Regions from separate parts of the Bradyrhizobium sp. WSM1253 genome, predicted to be linked through region 1. Evidence: predicted binding sites of a transcription regulator. Region 1 holds the regulator's gene; each other region holds the start of a gene.
What was found. The regulator LexA, encoded in region 1, represses DNA repair genes until DNA is damaged. The targets are predictions, from matches to a motif close to TGTTCNNNNTGTGTTCNG.
Positions count from the first base shown of each region.

Region 2: the regulator LexA is predicted to act here: its motif matches at 1,564-1,581, upstream of BRA1253DRAFT_RS13605 (PA0069 family radical SAM protein).
Region 3: the regulator LexA is predicted to act here: its motif matches at 1,513-1,530, upstream of BRA1253DRAFT_RS23450 (YifB family Mg chelatase-like AAA ATPase).

Region 1 covers NZ_JH600073.1:26,389-30,971, forward strand. Annotated here, with positions in the region: partial or broken gene BRA1253DRAFT_RS01975 (ComEC/Rec2 family competence protein) at 1-444, shown strand, start outside; gene BRA1253DRAFT_RS01980 (hypothetical protein) at 583-1,017, opposite strand; gene lexA (transcriptional repressor LexA) at 1,469-2,170, opposite strand; gene glp (gephyrin-like molybdotransferase Glp) at 2,347-3,558, opposite strand; gene BRA1253DRAFT_RS01995 (hypothetical protein) at 3,832-4,023, opposite strand; gene BRA1253DRAFT_RS02000 (HAD family phosphatase) at 4,192-4,583, opposite strand, start outside.
Region 2 covers NZ_JH600073.1:2,533,330-2,537,912, reverse strand. Annotated here, with positions in the region: gene BRA1253DRAFT_RS13610 (phosphoketolase) at 1-1,391, opposite strand, end outside; gene BRA1253DRAFT_RS13605 (PA0069 family radical SAM protein) at 1,603-2,766, shown strand; gene BRA1253DRAFT_RS13600 (VOC family protein) at 2,791-3,246, shown strand; gene BRA1253DRAFT_RS13595 (ribonuclease HII) at 3,330-4,166, shown strand; gene BRA1253DRAFT_RS13590 (glycosyltransferase family 39 protein) at 4,265-4,583, shown strand, end outside.
Region 3 covers NZ_JH600073.1:4,651,780-4,656,362, reverse strand. Annotated here, with positions in the region: gene BRA1253DRAFT_RS23465 (AAA family ATPase) at 1-21, shown strand, start outside; gene BRA1253DRAFT_RS23460 (tetratricopeptide repeat protein) at 251-1,036, opposite strand; gene BRA1253DRAFT_RS23455 (PilZ domain-containing protein) at 1,117-1,362, opposite strand; gene BRA1253DRAFT_RS23450 (YifB family Mg chelatase-like AAA ATPase) at 1,589-3,127, shown strand; gene BRA1253DRAFT_RS23445 (hypothetical protein) at 3,181-3,522, shown strand; gene BRA1253DRAFT_RS23440 (hypothetical protein) at 3,642-4,109, shown strand; gene BRA1253DRAFT_RS23435 (PAS domain-containing hybrid sensor histidine kinase/response regulator) at 4,250-4,583, shown strand, end outside.

The DNA.
Region 1 (4,583 bases):
TTTCTGCTCAAAGAATGGCTCGCTGCCGACGCCGATCCGCGCGATGCCGGCGGAGCCTCGCTGGCTGATGGCGTGTCCTGTGACGAATCCGGCTGCGTGACGCCACTGGCCGACGGGAGGCTGGTCGCGCTGGCATTGCGCGTCGATGCTCTCGCGGACGATTGCAATCGGGCCGCCCTGGTGGTGACGACACGTCCCGCGCCGCCCGATTGCGCGGCGATGGTGGTCGATCGGCAGCGGCTCGCCAGCCAGAGCGCACTGGCGCTGACGCAGCGTGGTGACGGATTTGTGGTTCAGGCGGTGAGGGCGAGAGGCACGAGCCGCCCCTGGTTGCCGGCCGGCGCCGGCGAGGGTGATTTCGACGGCAGCCTTGCGCCGAAGGCGACCGCGCCCCGCATCAAGGACGCAACGCCGGCGGAGACCGACTTGCAGGCCGACGATTGATCTGATGGTGCGGAGCAACGCAGCGGGTCGGTGCGTCCGCTCGGATTCGCTGGCGCAAACCACACCATCTCGCCGGCCACGGTCGGCGATGGCAATTCAATCCTGACCTCCGACCTCGTAGCCGGAGGGGCGGCTGTTTCAGCCGATCGGCAGGTGCGTGACGGTCGGCTGCCTGTCGGCGATGATCTGCGCCTTGTGCTCGCGCTCGATGACCGACTGGGTCACAGGCAGTTGCAGCACGGTCGCGCGCTGGCCTTCGACGAGCTGCGTCACCAGCACAAATTTGCCGTCGGGGAATTCGATCGCGTCATGATGGCGGTCGGGAACGTGCGGATCGATCTTGCCGAACTTGCCCACGCGGGAATTGATGGTCCGCGTCCAGATCCAGCGATTGTCGTAGCGGACGTCGTCTGCGAAGGCGAGCTCCGTTCCCGGCAGCAGGCAGACGGCAACAGACGGATCGGCTGCGGAGGCGAAGCCGCGCGTCGAGGTGCCGCGGAAATTTGTCGTGACGATCGTCTCGCCGACTTCGGCGGGGCGCGACGCGACGGCATGCAGGCTGTAGTCACACATCGGGTGCTCCTCATGCTGGGATAGCAACCCGCGTCTCTTATCGAGGCGCAGGCCTCTATCAGAGTTGAAGCACGAAAGCTCTGCTCGGTTGTGGGCAAATCTGCGGCTGGTTTCCGCAAGCCGCGATCACATTATCTTTCCCGAATTCAATAGGAACAAAGAGAGTTGCGATGCATTCGGGAGGCGCATGCGCGAATATTGCCGGCTGGTGCAACGACCTCGATCGCTGGTCGCTGTTTCCTCGCACACTCGAGCCGCGAAGCGGTGCTGTTTCGGTGCTGCTTCTTGGGCGTCGCGAGTAGCCAGCGCCGGAGGAGGGGCCGATAGTCTGTGCAGAACCAGAAAGACTATCCAGCCGGAGCGGACGATGATCCGCTCCAATCTCTGACCGGCGATGCCGATCGGAAGCGCGCGAGGCGCCAACTTCTCCAGGTATCAAGTACGTCCGGTATCAGTACTTCCGGTAAAGCCCGATCAGCTTGCCCTGAATCTTCACCCGATTGGGCGGCAGGATGCGGACCTCATAGGCAGCGTTGGCGGGCTCGAGCGCGATCGAGGCGCCGCGACGGCGGAAGCGCTTCAGCGTCGCTTCCTCGTCGTCGATCAGCGCCACCACGATGTCGCCGGTATCGGCGCTCTCGTTGCGCTGAATCAGCGCCATGTCGCCGTCAAGGATGCCGGCATCAACCATGGAATCACCGCGCACTTCCAGCGCGTAATGTTCGCCCGAGCCGAGCATGTCGGGCGGTACGCTGATGGTGTGGCTGCGTGTCTGCAACGCCTCGATCGGCGTGCCGGCCGCGATGCGGCCCATCACCGGTACCGCCACGGGGCGTTCGCCCTCGTCCGCGGGCAGGCTGGAGCCCGCACGCACCTTGCCGAGATTGCCCTCGATGACGCTGGGGGTGAAGCCGCGGCGGCTGCCGGCGGCTGCCTGGAGCTCCGGCAGCTTGATGACTTCAATCGCACGGGCGCGGTTGGGCAGGCGTCGGATGAAGCCACGCTCCTCGAGCGCCGTGATCAGGCGATGGATGCCCGACTTCGAGCGCAGATCGAGCGCATCCTTCATCTCGTCGAAGGAGGGCGGCACGCCGCTTTCCTTCAGACGTTCACTGATGAACCGCAGAAGCTCGTATTGTTTGCGCGTTAACATCTCGACCAAAGTCCCCCGGTTGATGTCGTCCGATTCCGAGACGCAGAATTCGGCAATAAGCCGCTACATGCTCGAAACAAATCATGAACGGACACTATATGTTCGATACATGTTCCGCAACTGCTTAATTTACCGTGAACAGAGCAAACTTCGCGGAACGCGCGTTGCGGGGGTGCTCAGACGGGGAGCCGCAACACTTCGCAAGCCGTGCCGGCTTCGGCCTTCGGCGCGAATGGTGCGCGCACGAGAAGTACCTGTGCTGCAGCGAGATTCGCAAGCAGCGAAGAGTCCTGATGATTGACGGGAAGAACGACGCGTGTGCCATCGTCACGCTCCTCCAGATGCGCGCGCAGATAGTCCTCGCGCTGGTCGTTGGCGCCGACGCCGCGGCCGAGCACGGCGCGTTCGCGGCGATGGTGAATCACTGAACGGCCCGACAGGGCGCGAATCAGCGGCACCATGAACAGGAAAGCGCACACGTAGGACGACACGGGATTGCCCGGCAGGCCGATCACACCCATTGCGCCGAGTCGCCCGTGCATCATCGGCTTGCCTGGCCGCATCGCGATCTTCCAGAACGCCATCGCGATGCCTTCGTCCCGCAGTGCCTGCTGGACCAGATCGTGGTCGCCGACCGATGCGCCGCCGGTCGTGATCAGGATGTCGGCGCCGCTCTCGCGGGCGCGGCGGATGCCGGCGGTGGTCGCCTCCAGCGTGTCGGCGGCAATACCGAGGTCGATCGTCTCGGCGCCTTCGCTGCGGGCGAGCGCGTGCAGGGCGTAGCCGTTGGAATAGATGATCTGGCCGTGGCCTGGCGTGGTGCCTGGCATCACCAGCTCGTCGCCGGTGGCGAGAATCGCGACCTTTGGACGCCTGAAAACGACAAGGTGCGGATAATTCATCCCGGCAGCGAGCGCGAGGTCGCGCTCGGTGACACGGCTTCCCTTGCGCAGGAGCACGTCACCCTCGCGGAAATCGACGCCGGCGGGGCGGATGTGCCGACCGGCGATCGCGGCTTCCTTGATCATGATCCGCTTGCCGGCGGCGACCGTGTCCTCCTGGATCACGACGGCGTCCGCGCCACCGGGAACGACGCCGCCGGTGAAGATCCGTACGGCCTCGCCGGCGCCGATCGTCCCGGCGAACGGTCGGCCCGCCGCGACTTCGCCGACCACGGTGAGCTCCGAATCGATCGTCGCGGCATCGGCCGCGCGCACCGCGTAGCCGTCCATCGCCGACATCGCCTGCGGCGGCTGCGTGCGCCGCGCCGCGAGGTCACGCGCGAGCACGCGATGATGGGCCTCGTCGAGGGAAATCATTTCTTCCGGCAGCGGCTCTGCACCCGCCAGCACCGCGGCAAGCGCGTCGGAAACCGGCATCAAGGCCACGGCGAAAACTCCTGCTCGGCACGTTCGGGCGAATGTTCCGCACGTCTTCTAGCCGAGCGCGGGCGCAGAGGCAAAAACGGCTGAGCGGGCACAGTCATCCCGCCGCTTCACATTGTTCCGGAAGGCAGGATCAAGCGCGTCGCGGCATGATGCGAAGAACCTGACAAATCGGCAGGAGAGCGGCCATGGAAGCGACGAAAATCACGGCAAGGAAAATCACGGCAAGGAAAATCACGGCAAGGCGAGAACGACGAGCGCCCCGGGCTGCATCGATCAGCTCCCTGCCTGCCCGGGAGTTACGTCGGGCGCCTTGGCTCCCTGGTCTTTGTCGGGCAGCGGATCGGCCTGGGATTTCAGGTCGGCGGCCTTGCTCACAAGCTTGGCGGAAAGGTCCGAATCTGAAGTTGTCCTGGCGAATTCAAGAAGAAGAGAGGCCTGCTTGGTGAGGTAGGTTTTGCCCAGCACGATGATGCATCCGTCCGTAGAAGTCCCAACGGACTCTAAGAGTCCGGAAGGCGGTATTCCGTTCCCGGAACTCTGCACAAAAATGCACAAAGTGATCGGGTTCCTCAATTTCTCAAAATTGGTCCCGGCGGGCGGTGCCGCCGTGGGTTTCGCGACACCGACTCCTCGTCAAATGCCCAATGCCTTCAATGCGTTCCCGACGTCACGCGGCGAGGTCACATGCACCGCCGTCAAGCCGCGCGCCCGCGCTCCCTCGATGTTTTCGGCAAGATCATCGAAGAACACGATGCGCCCGGCGGGCACGCCGATCGCCGCAACGACGTGGTCGAAGGCCTCCGCATCCGGTTTGCGCAAGCCGATGCTGGACGACAAATACAGCTCTCGGAAGTGGCCGAGGAGGTCGGCATATTCCCTCGAGAAATGGTCCACGTGCGGCCGGTTGGTGTTGGAGAAAGCGTAGAGCGGCATCTGCTTCGCTGCCCGCGGCAGCAGCTCGGCGATGTCAGGCATTTCGCCGGCGAAGATCGCGTTCCAGCCTTCCAGGAACTGCGCGTCCGAAA
Region 2 (4,583 bases), 2.5 Mb from region 1:
AGGACTTCCATCACGCGTCCGTCCTGGGCGAGATGCACGTCGTAAGGTTTTGTCGGCTCCATCCAGACGCGTTCCGTGGCCTCGAACACCGCATCGAGCCGGTTTGACGCGGTCTCGTCCGGACCCATGATGCGGAAGTTGCGGGCCTCGGCGTTGAGGCGGATGACGTCGCGCAGGAATTTCCCGAGCTCGCGGGTCGCCTCCGCCACGACGCCGCCCGGCTGAGTTACCTCGACGGCGAAGCTGCGGAAGTCCGGCAGCTTCAGCTCCTTCTTCAGAAGGCCGCCATTGGCGTGCGGATTGGCACCCATGCGGCGATTGCCTTCGGGCGCGAGCGCCTGGAGCTCGGCAATCAGCGCGCCGTTGGCGTCGAACAGCTTTTCCGGCTCGTAGCTGCGCATCCAGTCTTCGAGAATCTTCAGATGCGCCGGATTCTCGCGGCAGTTCGCGACCGGCACCTGATGCGCCCGCCAAAAACCTTCGACCTTCTTGCCGTCGACTTCCTTGGGGCCGGTCCAGCCCTTCGGGCTGCGCAGCACGATCATCGGCCAGCGCGGGCGTTCGATGCTCTTGCGGCCGTCGCGGGCGTGCTGCTGGATCGACCGGATGCTGGCGAACGCGACATCCAGCGCGTCCGCCATGGCCTGATGCATCGGCTTGGGATCGTCGCCCTCGACGAACAGCGGCTCGTGGCCGAGCCCGCGGAACAGATTGCGGATCTCGTCGTCGCGCATCCGCCCGAGCACGGTCGGATTGGCAATCTTGTAACCGTTGAGATGCAGGATCGGCAGCACCGCACCGTCATGGGCAGGATTGAGGAACTTGTTGGAGTGCCAGGACGCGGCGAGCGGGCCGGTCTCGGCCTCGCCGTCGCCGACGACACAGGCGACGATCAGGTCGGGATTGTCGAAGGCCGCGCCATAGGCATGCACCAGCGCGTAGCCGAGCTCGCCGCCTTCGTGGATCGAACCGGGCGTTTCCGGCGCCGCGTGACTCGGGATGCCGCCGGGGAAGGAGAACTGTCTGAACAGCTTGCGCAATCCGTCGGCATCGCGCGCGATATCGGGATAGATCTCGCTGTAGCTGCCTTCGAGATAGGTGTTGGCGACCATGCCGGGGCCGCCGTGGCCGGGACCGCAGACATAGATCACGCTCAGGTCCAGCGCGCGGATGACGCGGTTGAGATGGGCGTAAATGAAGTTCAACCCGGGCGTCGTGCCCCAATGGCCGAGCAAACGCGGCTTGATGTGCTCGGGCCGTAACGGCTCGCGCAGCAGCGGATTGTCGAGCAGGTAGATCTGCCCGACGGAGATATAGTTCGCGGCGCGCCAGTAGCGGTCGAGCAGATCGAGGTCGCTGCTCGCTGCGGCCAATTGTTGTTGATTTGTCATGTTCCTGCCGACCTTCACCCGGGATCGTCACCAACCGAGTTCCGGCGAGATCGATCCTTCGGCAGCATCAAACGGGATCGCCGTGACGCCACTGTTGCGTGAGGTCAAAAGCGGGCGCGCGAAGTTTGGGCAGCTCTACTGTGCATGGGGTTGTTTTCACGTTTTTTGTTTGTGTTCTTGATTTGTTCCTTTGGCGTGCTATCTTGGCTTCATGAGTCCAGCATCCTCTCATGCTCTCAAGCACCCGCCGGTCACGGCGCCCTCCGAGCCGGCGGGTGCGCCTTCTGACTTCCCTGAGCTGGCGGTCGCCATCGACCGCCAGCGCAGGCGAGGCCGGGGCGCGCAGTCCAACGCCAGCGGCCGGTTCGAGGCCGAGGCGCGCGTCGCATTCGACGATGGCTGGCAAAGCCTTGAAGAACTGCCTCCGTTCAAGACCACGGTCGGGATCGACACCTCGCGCAAGGTGATTACCCGCAACGATTCTCCCGACATCGGCTTCGATCGTTCGATCAATCCCTACCGCGGCTGCGAGCACGGCTGCGTTTATTGCTTCGCGCGGCCGACCCATGCCTATCTCGGCCTGTCGCCGGGGCTCGACTTCGAGTCGAAGCTGTTCGTGAAGCCCGAGGCGCCGGCGCTGCTCGAGAAGGAGCTTGCAGCGCCGGGCTACGAGCCGCGGATGATCGCGATCGGCACCAACACCGATCCCTATCAGCCGATCGAACGCGAGCGCAAAATCATGCGCGGCATTCTGGAGGTGCTGGAGCGCGCCGGCCATCCCGTCGGGATCGTCACCAAGTCGGCGCTGGTGACCCGCGACATCGACATTCTCGCGCGCATGGCCAAGCGCAACCTCGCCAAGGTCGGGATCTCCGTGACCTCGCTCGATCCGAAATTGGCGCGCACCATGGAGCCGCGGGCGTCCACGCCGCCGAAGCGGCTGGAGGCGCTGAAGCAGCTTTCCGAGGCCGGCATTCCGACCACCGTCATGGTCGCCCCCGTCATCCCCGCGCTGAACGATTCCGAGATCGAGCGCATCCTGGACGCCGCCGCTCATGCCGGCGTCAAGGAAGCCTCCTACGTGTTGCTGCGGTTGCCGCTCGAGGTGCGCGATCTCTTTCGGGAATGGCTGATGGCGAACTATCCGGACCGCTATCGCCACGTCTTCACGCTGATCCGCGACATGCGCGGCGGCCGCGACTACGACGCGAAATGGGGCGAGCGCATGAAGGGCACCGGTCCGATGGCCTGGACCATCGGCCGCCGCTTCGAGATCGCCTGCGACAGGCTCGGGCTGAACAAGCGGCGCTCCAAGCTGACGACGGATCATTTTGCCAAGCCGAAGCGGAACGGCGATCAGCTCAGCCTGTTCTGAGGGACGAAGTGGGAGAGGCGTCGTATGAGTCAGGAACTGCCAGCTCCAATCCCGCGGCTCACCGTCATCACGCTGGGCGTGAATGACATCCGCGCCAGTATTGCCTTTTACGACGCGCTCGGGTTTTCGCGCCGGCTCAAGGTGACCGGTGAGGCCGTTGCGTTCTATGACACCGGCGGTCCGGTGCTCGCGCTGTTTCCCTGGGACCAGCTCGCGGTCGACGCCAGATTGCCGGATCATCCGAGGCCATCGACGTTCCGCGGCATGACGCTCGCTTGGAACTGCCGCGCGCGTGAGGAGGTGGATGCGGTGCTGGCTTTCGCCATCGGCAAGGGAGCCGCGCTGCTGAAGGCCGCGCATGAGACCGATTACGGCGGCTATTCCGGCTATTTCGCCGATCCTGATGGCCATCCATGGGAAGTCGTGGTCGCACCCGGCATCGACGTCGGCGAGGACCGGCGGGTGCATCTGGCGGAATAGGGCGGCTGACTTGAATCTTGAATAGCGGGAATTGTCCGAGGTTCCCGGTTGCGCAGGCCGTGCCGCTTGCGCACGATCCCGCCATGATTCGGGATCAGCCCGCCAAGAAGCCGGCCAAAGGTGCGCCCAAGAAGGCTGCGCCTGAAAACAAGAAAGCTGCGCCCAAAAAAATCGCCAAGGCGCTGGCCGGCACAAAGAGCGCCATCATCGTCGCCCCAAGCTTCCGCCGCGAGCGCGCGCTGATGAAGCGCGGCGTCTGGCCGGTGGCGGGCTGCGATGAGGCCGGCCGCGGGCCGCTGGCGGGTCCTGTGGTGGCGGCGGCGGTGATTCTCGATCCCGACCGCATCCCGCGCGGCATCGATGATTCCAAGCGCCTGACGGCCGAGGAGCGCGAAAGACTGTTCGACAAGATCTGCGCGACCGCCCAGGTCTCGGTGGCCGTCGCCTCGCGCGCCCGCATCGACCGCGACAACATCCTGCGCGCCTCGCTGTGGGCGCTGAAGCGCGCCGTGGTGGCGCTGCCCGAGCAGCCCCGGCACGTCTTCGTAGACGGCCGCGACCGGCTCGACACGGAATGCGATTGCGAGGCCGTGATCGGCGGCGACGGCATCGTCCTGTCGATCGCAGCGGCCTCGATCATCGCCAAGGTGACGCGGGACCGCCTGATGTGCGCGTTGGCTCAGGACTGTCCCGGCTACGGTTTCGAGCAGCACAAGGGCTACGCTGTGCCCGAGCACCTCGACGCGCTCAACCGCCTCGGTCCCACCGTCCACCATCGCAGCTTCTTCGCCCCCGTCGCCGCCGCCCGCGCCAAGCACATGCCCTGGACGGTCGAGCCGGCACAGGATCTGTTTGCGGTGACCGAGATCGAGCTGCAGGTGGACACGAGCCTGGAAGTCGACGCGTCGGCAAATCTCTAGACGAGACTCGGTTGCCACGACGCGCCGCGCCCTCTATCAAAATAGTCGTGAGCGAATAGGGCCGGCTTCACGGGTTGGCTGCATCTTTCGGACGTTGCATGCGGTTTACCTCCCTGGTCATCGAGCTCATTCGCGCGCGGCCGCGGCTGATCGTCTGGATCGCCGTGCTGCTCCAGGCCGCGATGTGGCTGCTCGTGGCGCTGGTGTTTTATCGCAGCCCGCCCGGCAGCCTCGCGACCCTGCTGGCGTTCGGCCGCGAATACCAGGTCGGCACTGATTTGGGTCCGCCCTTGCCGGTCTGGCTCGCCGACATCGCCTATCGCGCCGCCGGCGGCCACGTGTTCGGCGTCTACGTCCTGGCGGAGCTCTGTGGGGTCGCGACCTTCATCGCGCTCTATCATCTGTCCCGCGCGGTGG
Region 3 (4,583 bases), 4.6 Mb from region 1:
CCGCATCGCAAGGCGTCGTAGGGACAAGAGCTGAGCTCTCTCCGTTCCCTCCCCCCTTGTGGGGGAGGGGCAGGGAGGGGGTGCTACACGGGGACTCTTTCCGTCGCGCACCCATTCGATGCATCGTCACCAATCAGCACTTTTTCCTGGGCTACCCCTCTCCCTAGCCCTCCCCCACAAGGGGGGAGGGAATGCACCTCCCTCGGTGCGCTCGGCGAGGCTCAATCTGTCGAGCTCAGGAATGAGCGGGCTACTTCTCCGCCCGCTGCTGCTTCTTCACCAGCAATTGCCGCAGCGCTGTGACCTTTGCCGCCGCTTGATCCGGCGGCAGGTCCGCCTTCACGATGGTTTCGGCCTCGGCCTGCTTTCCTTCCAGTCCCAGCACGAGCGCGAGATTGGCGCGCACCCGGAGATCGGCGGGATTGCGCTCGTGCGCGCGGCGCATCGTTTCCTCTGCCCGCGGCAGATTGTTCTGCAGCATGTAGGACAGTCCGAGATTGGACAGCACCGACGGTTCGTCCGGCACGATTTTCAGTGCGGCGGCGTAGTATTGCTGCGCCTCCTCGTTGCGACCGAGCTGATCGAGCGCGGCGCCCTGCGCCGACAGGATATGCCAGTCGGGATCCTCGGGCGAATGCGCGCGACCGAGGACGTCGAACGCCTGCTGGAAACTGCCGCTGTCGGCGAGCGCGCGGCCATAGCCGGCGAGCAGCGCCTTGTTGCTGGAATGGGCAAGCACGGCCTGCTCCAGCACCGCGAGCGCCTGCGCGCGCTGGCCGGTCTGGCGCAACGCCTTGCCATATTCGAGCGCGACGTTGGGATCGCCAGGCTTGGCGCGATAGCGCTCGCGCAGCGCGTCCATGTCCGGCCTCACGTCTGGCTTGGCCTCGGCCCTGACAGCCGTGTCCGATTTTCCGCCGAGCGCGCCGGTGATGTCCTCGATGCCGGTGGTCTGACAGCCGCCCAAGGCCAAGATCAGAAGTGCGGAAAACAGATATCTCGCCGGAGGAGAGGCGACGGACAAACGCTTGGACATACTCTGATCACTCGGCGACTGATCAGAGATGCTTACCGATTAACGCTAAAGTCCCGTTAAGGCGGGGCGCTTCCGAAAGCTCAGTCGGTGAATTCAGCGCCGAACTCGCAGCCGATGCGCCAGCGCAGGCGGCACTGCCGGGAATAGTCGGGCGCGAAGATGATGGTGAATTGCGGCGGCACTTCCAGAAATTCCGCCACCACTTTCACGCCGCCATCCGAAATATCCGTGATCGTGCAGTCCCGCGGCAGCGAACCCGCGCCAAAATGAATCTTGGCGAGCCGCGTGCACATCCGTCGTTCGCTTCTCCGGCGATTTGCAAGCATCTGAATTGTTCACCCGTTAGACCACGGCCCATCCCGCAGCCTAGGAGTAGCGGACATTCGTTGGAATGTGCTGAGCAGAGCAGCTTGCATTCGAGGCGTAGTGTCTTCGACGTGTTTACGATCGGTTAAGGCCTTCCGGCCCTCTCGACCCGTTCCCGTATTGTTCTTGCAAGAACTGGCCCGCTCTGCTACCCCTAATTGTGCAAAAGGGCAGGCTGGTTCGGGCATGGTTCAGCGGGTTTCTACCGTCGCCTTTGAGGGGATCGAGGCCCGTGCGGTCGACGTGCAGGTGCAGGTCGCGCCCGGTCTGCCGGCCTTCGCGATCGTCGGTCTCCCGGACAAGGCGGTGTCGGAGGCGCGCGAGCGGGTCCGCTCGGCGCTGATCGCCTCTGGGCTGGCGCTGCCGGCGCGCAGGATCACCGTCAATCTCGCGCCCGCCGATCTGCCCAAGGAGGGCAGCCATCATGACCTGCCGATCGCGCTCGGGCTGATGGGGGCGATCGGCGCGATCCCCCCGGATGCGCTGACCGGCTTCACGGTTCTGGGCGAGCTTGGCCTCGACGGATCGATCGCACCGGTGGCCGGTGTCCTTCCCGCCGCGATCGGCGCCAATGTGCGCGAGGAGGGGCTGATCTGTCCGGCGGCTTGCGGCTCGGAAGCGGCATGGGCGAGCCCGGACATCCAGATCATCGCCGCAAGTTCGCTGATCCAGATCGCCAACCATTTCAAGGGAACGCAGGTGCTGTCGCGGCCGGTGCCGAAGGTGCATGAAGCCGCCGCCTCGCCGCTCGACCTGCGCGACATCAAGGGCCAGGAGAGCGCCAAGCGCGCGCTGGAGATCGCGGCCGCCGGCGGCCATCACCTGCTGATGATCGGCGCGCCCGGCGCCGGCAAATCGATGCTGGCGGCACGCCTGCCCTCGATCCTGCCGCCGCTGTCACCGGGCGAGTTGCTCGAAGTCTCGATGATCGCCTCTGTCGCCGGCGAGATCGAGGGCGGCGCACTGACGGCGCGGCGGCCGTTTCGATCGCCGCATCATTCCGCCAGCATGGCCGCGCTCACCGGTGGCGGCATGCGGGCGCGGCCAGGCGAGATCTCGCTCGCGCATCAGGGCGTGCTGTTCCTCGACGAGCTCCCCGAATTCGATCCGCGCGTGCTGGATTCGCTGCGCCAGCCGCTGGAGAACGGCGAGGTCTCGGTGTCCCGCGCCAATCACCGCGTCACCTATCCCGCACGCTTCATGCTGGTCGCGGCGATGAATCCGTGCCGCTGCGGCAATGCGTTCGAGCCCGGCTATGCCTGCAAGCGCGGCCGCATCGATCGCTGCACTGGCGACTACCAGGCCCGCATCTCGGGGCCGCTGATGGACCGTATCGACCTGCGCATCGAGGTTCCCGCCGTGACCGCGGCCGATTTGATCCTGCCGCCGCCGGCGGAGGGCTCGGCCGAAGTCGCCGCGCGCGTGGCCGCCGCGCGCGACATCCAGCTCGCACGCTACGCGGACGCCGGCCTGCCGAAGGTTCGCACCAATGCCGAAGCGCCGGCCTCGGTGCTGGAGGAGATCGCCAAGCCGGATGCGCAAGGCCAGAAGCTGCTGCGCGACGCCGCCGAGACCATGCGGCTGTCGGCGCGCGGCTATCACCGCGTGCTGCGGGTGGCGCGCACGCTGGCCGATCTCGATCGTGCCGACAAGATCGGCCGGCTGCATCTGGCCGAAGCGCTGTCCTACCGCGCACTCGCGGAGGATGTGCGCCAGTTGGCCTGAGCAATGCGCCGCCGCAGCTTTCTCGACAACATCACCATGCCCGAGATTGAACCATGACCGACGTCAATGCCTGCACCATCAGATTTGTCCGCCCGTCCCAATATGCCGATCGGCTGAGGTCGTACGAGTTGTGGGTCAACGGGACCAGCGTTGGGAAGCTTGCGCGCAATGACGCGTTGGAGGTCACGCTGCCGGCCGGTGCCTGCACGATCGAGGCGACTATTGATTGGGGCAGAAGCCAACCGCTCATCGTTCGCACCACTCCTGGCCAAATCGTCGAGATCGAGGTCAGGAACAGGTGGGGCGCCTGGGCAGCGCTGTGGGCGATCAGCTTCGTCAAGAACAGCTATTTGGTTCTCACTGAAGTCGAGCGAAAAACGAACAGAAGCGCTTAACCGACTGAGATTCTCATCCCCAGATACCGGCATCAACCCGGCGGTAACGAGTTTCCTTTACGCTCTGCAAACCATAAGGCCCATCAGTTCCCCGTACAGGGCCTGGCGAGTAGCGTGTCATGTTGCGTTTCAAGATCCTGGCCTCGGTTGTTCCCCTGTTGGCGGCCGCGGTGTTCGCGCGCAGCGAGATCGGATCGGTCTCGCATCCCTGCATCGCCCTCGGCGACACCTCGGTCGAGCTGACGTCGCTGTTCTGGACCGCCGGCGTGCATGTCGCCTTCACCGACGATCCCGCGCGCGCCACGGTGCGGGTTCAGATTACCGAGGATGCGGACGCTGCCGACTTCGCCGTTGTCGACGATGGCCCCGGTTCGGAATCGGAGTCCTGCCAGGCCAACCCTTCGACTCGCCTGATCTCGATTGCCGCACAGCCCGTCGACGGCGGTCAGGTGGTCTATCTCTCCACCGAGGGGCCGGCGGATTACCGGGTCTATGTGCGCTCGAAAACCTTCTCGCAGCGCGAGGCGGCGGCGCTGATCGTCGGCGCCCGCGGCGGCCACCGCCATCTCCAGGCGGCCTCGCTTTGAGCCGCCTCGCTTTGCGCCGTTAACGTCTCGTCAACCCTGTTTGGAGGCGGTCGCAGGGCCTCAAACTGTTCGCAAGGTCGGCGGCACATCGTCGTTTACAGCGAGCACAGGTTTTTACGAAAAGAGTCGGGTCGGTGGCGATGGATCGGACGTTCCGGATCAAGGTGCGCATGCGTCGCTTCAGGCGACAGTACCCACGAATCGCCTTCGCGATCCGCTCCTTCATGATCTTCTCGGCGACCTTCGGCGGCGCCTATGGGTTTGTCTCCGGCAGCCGGTCCGAGACGTCCGGCTACGATCCCAATGCGTTTGCGATCGGCGTCAGCTTCCTGTTCGCGCTCGCCTGCCTCGGCCTCGCCACGCTGAGCATGCGCCTGCGCTTCGTCAACAAGCGGATGCGTGCGCTGGCTGCCCACAACGAAACGCTGATCGACCGCAATTGGGAGCTGAAGGAGGCCGAGGAGCGCGCTCGCA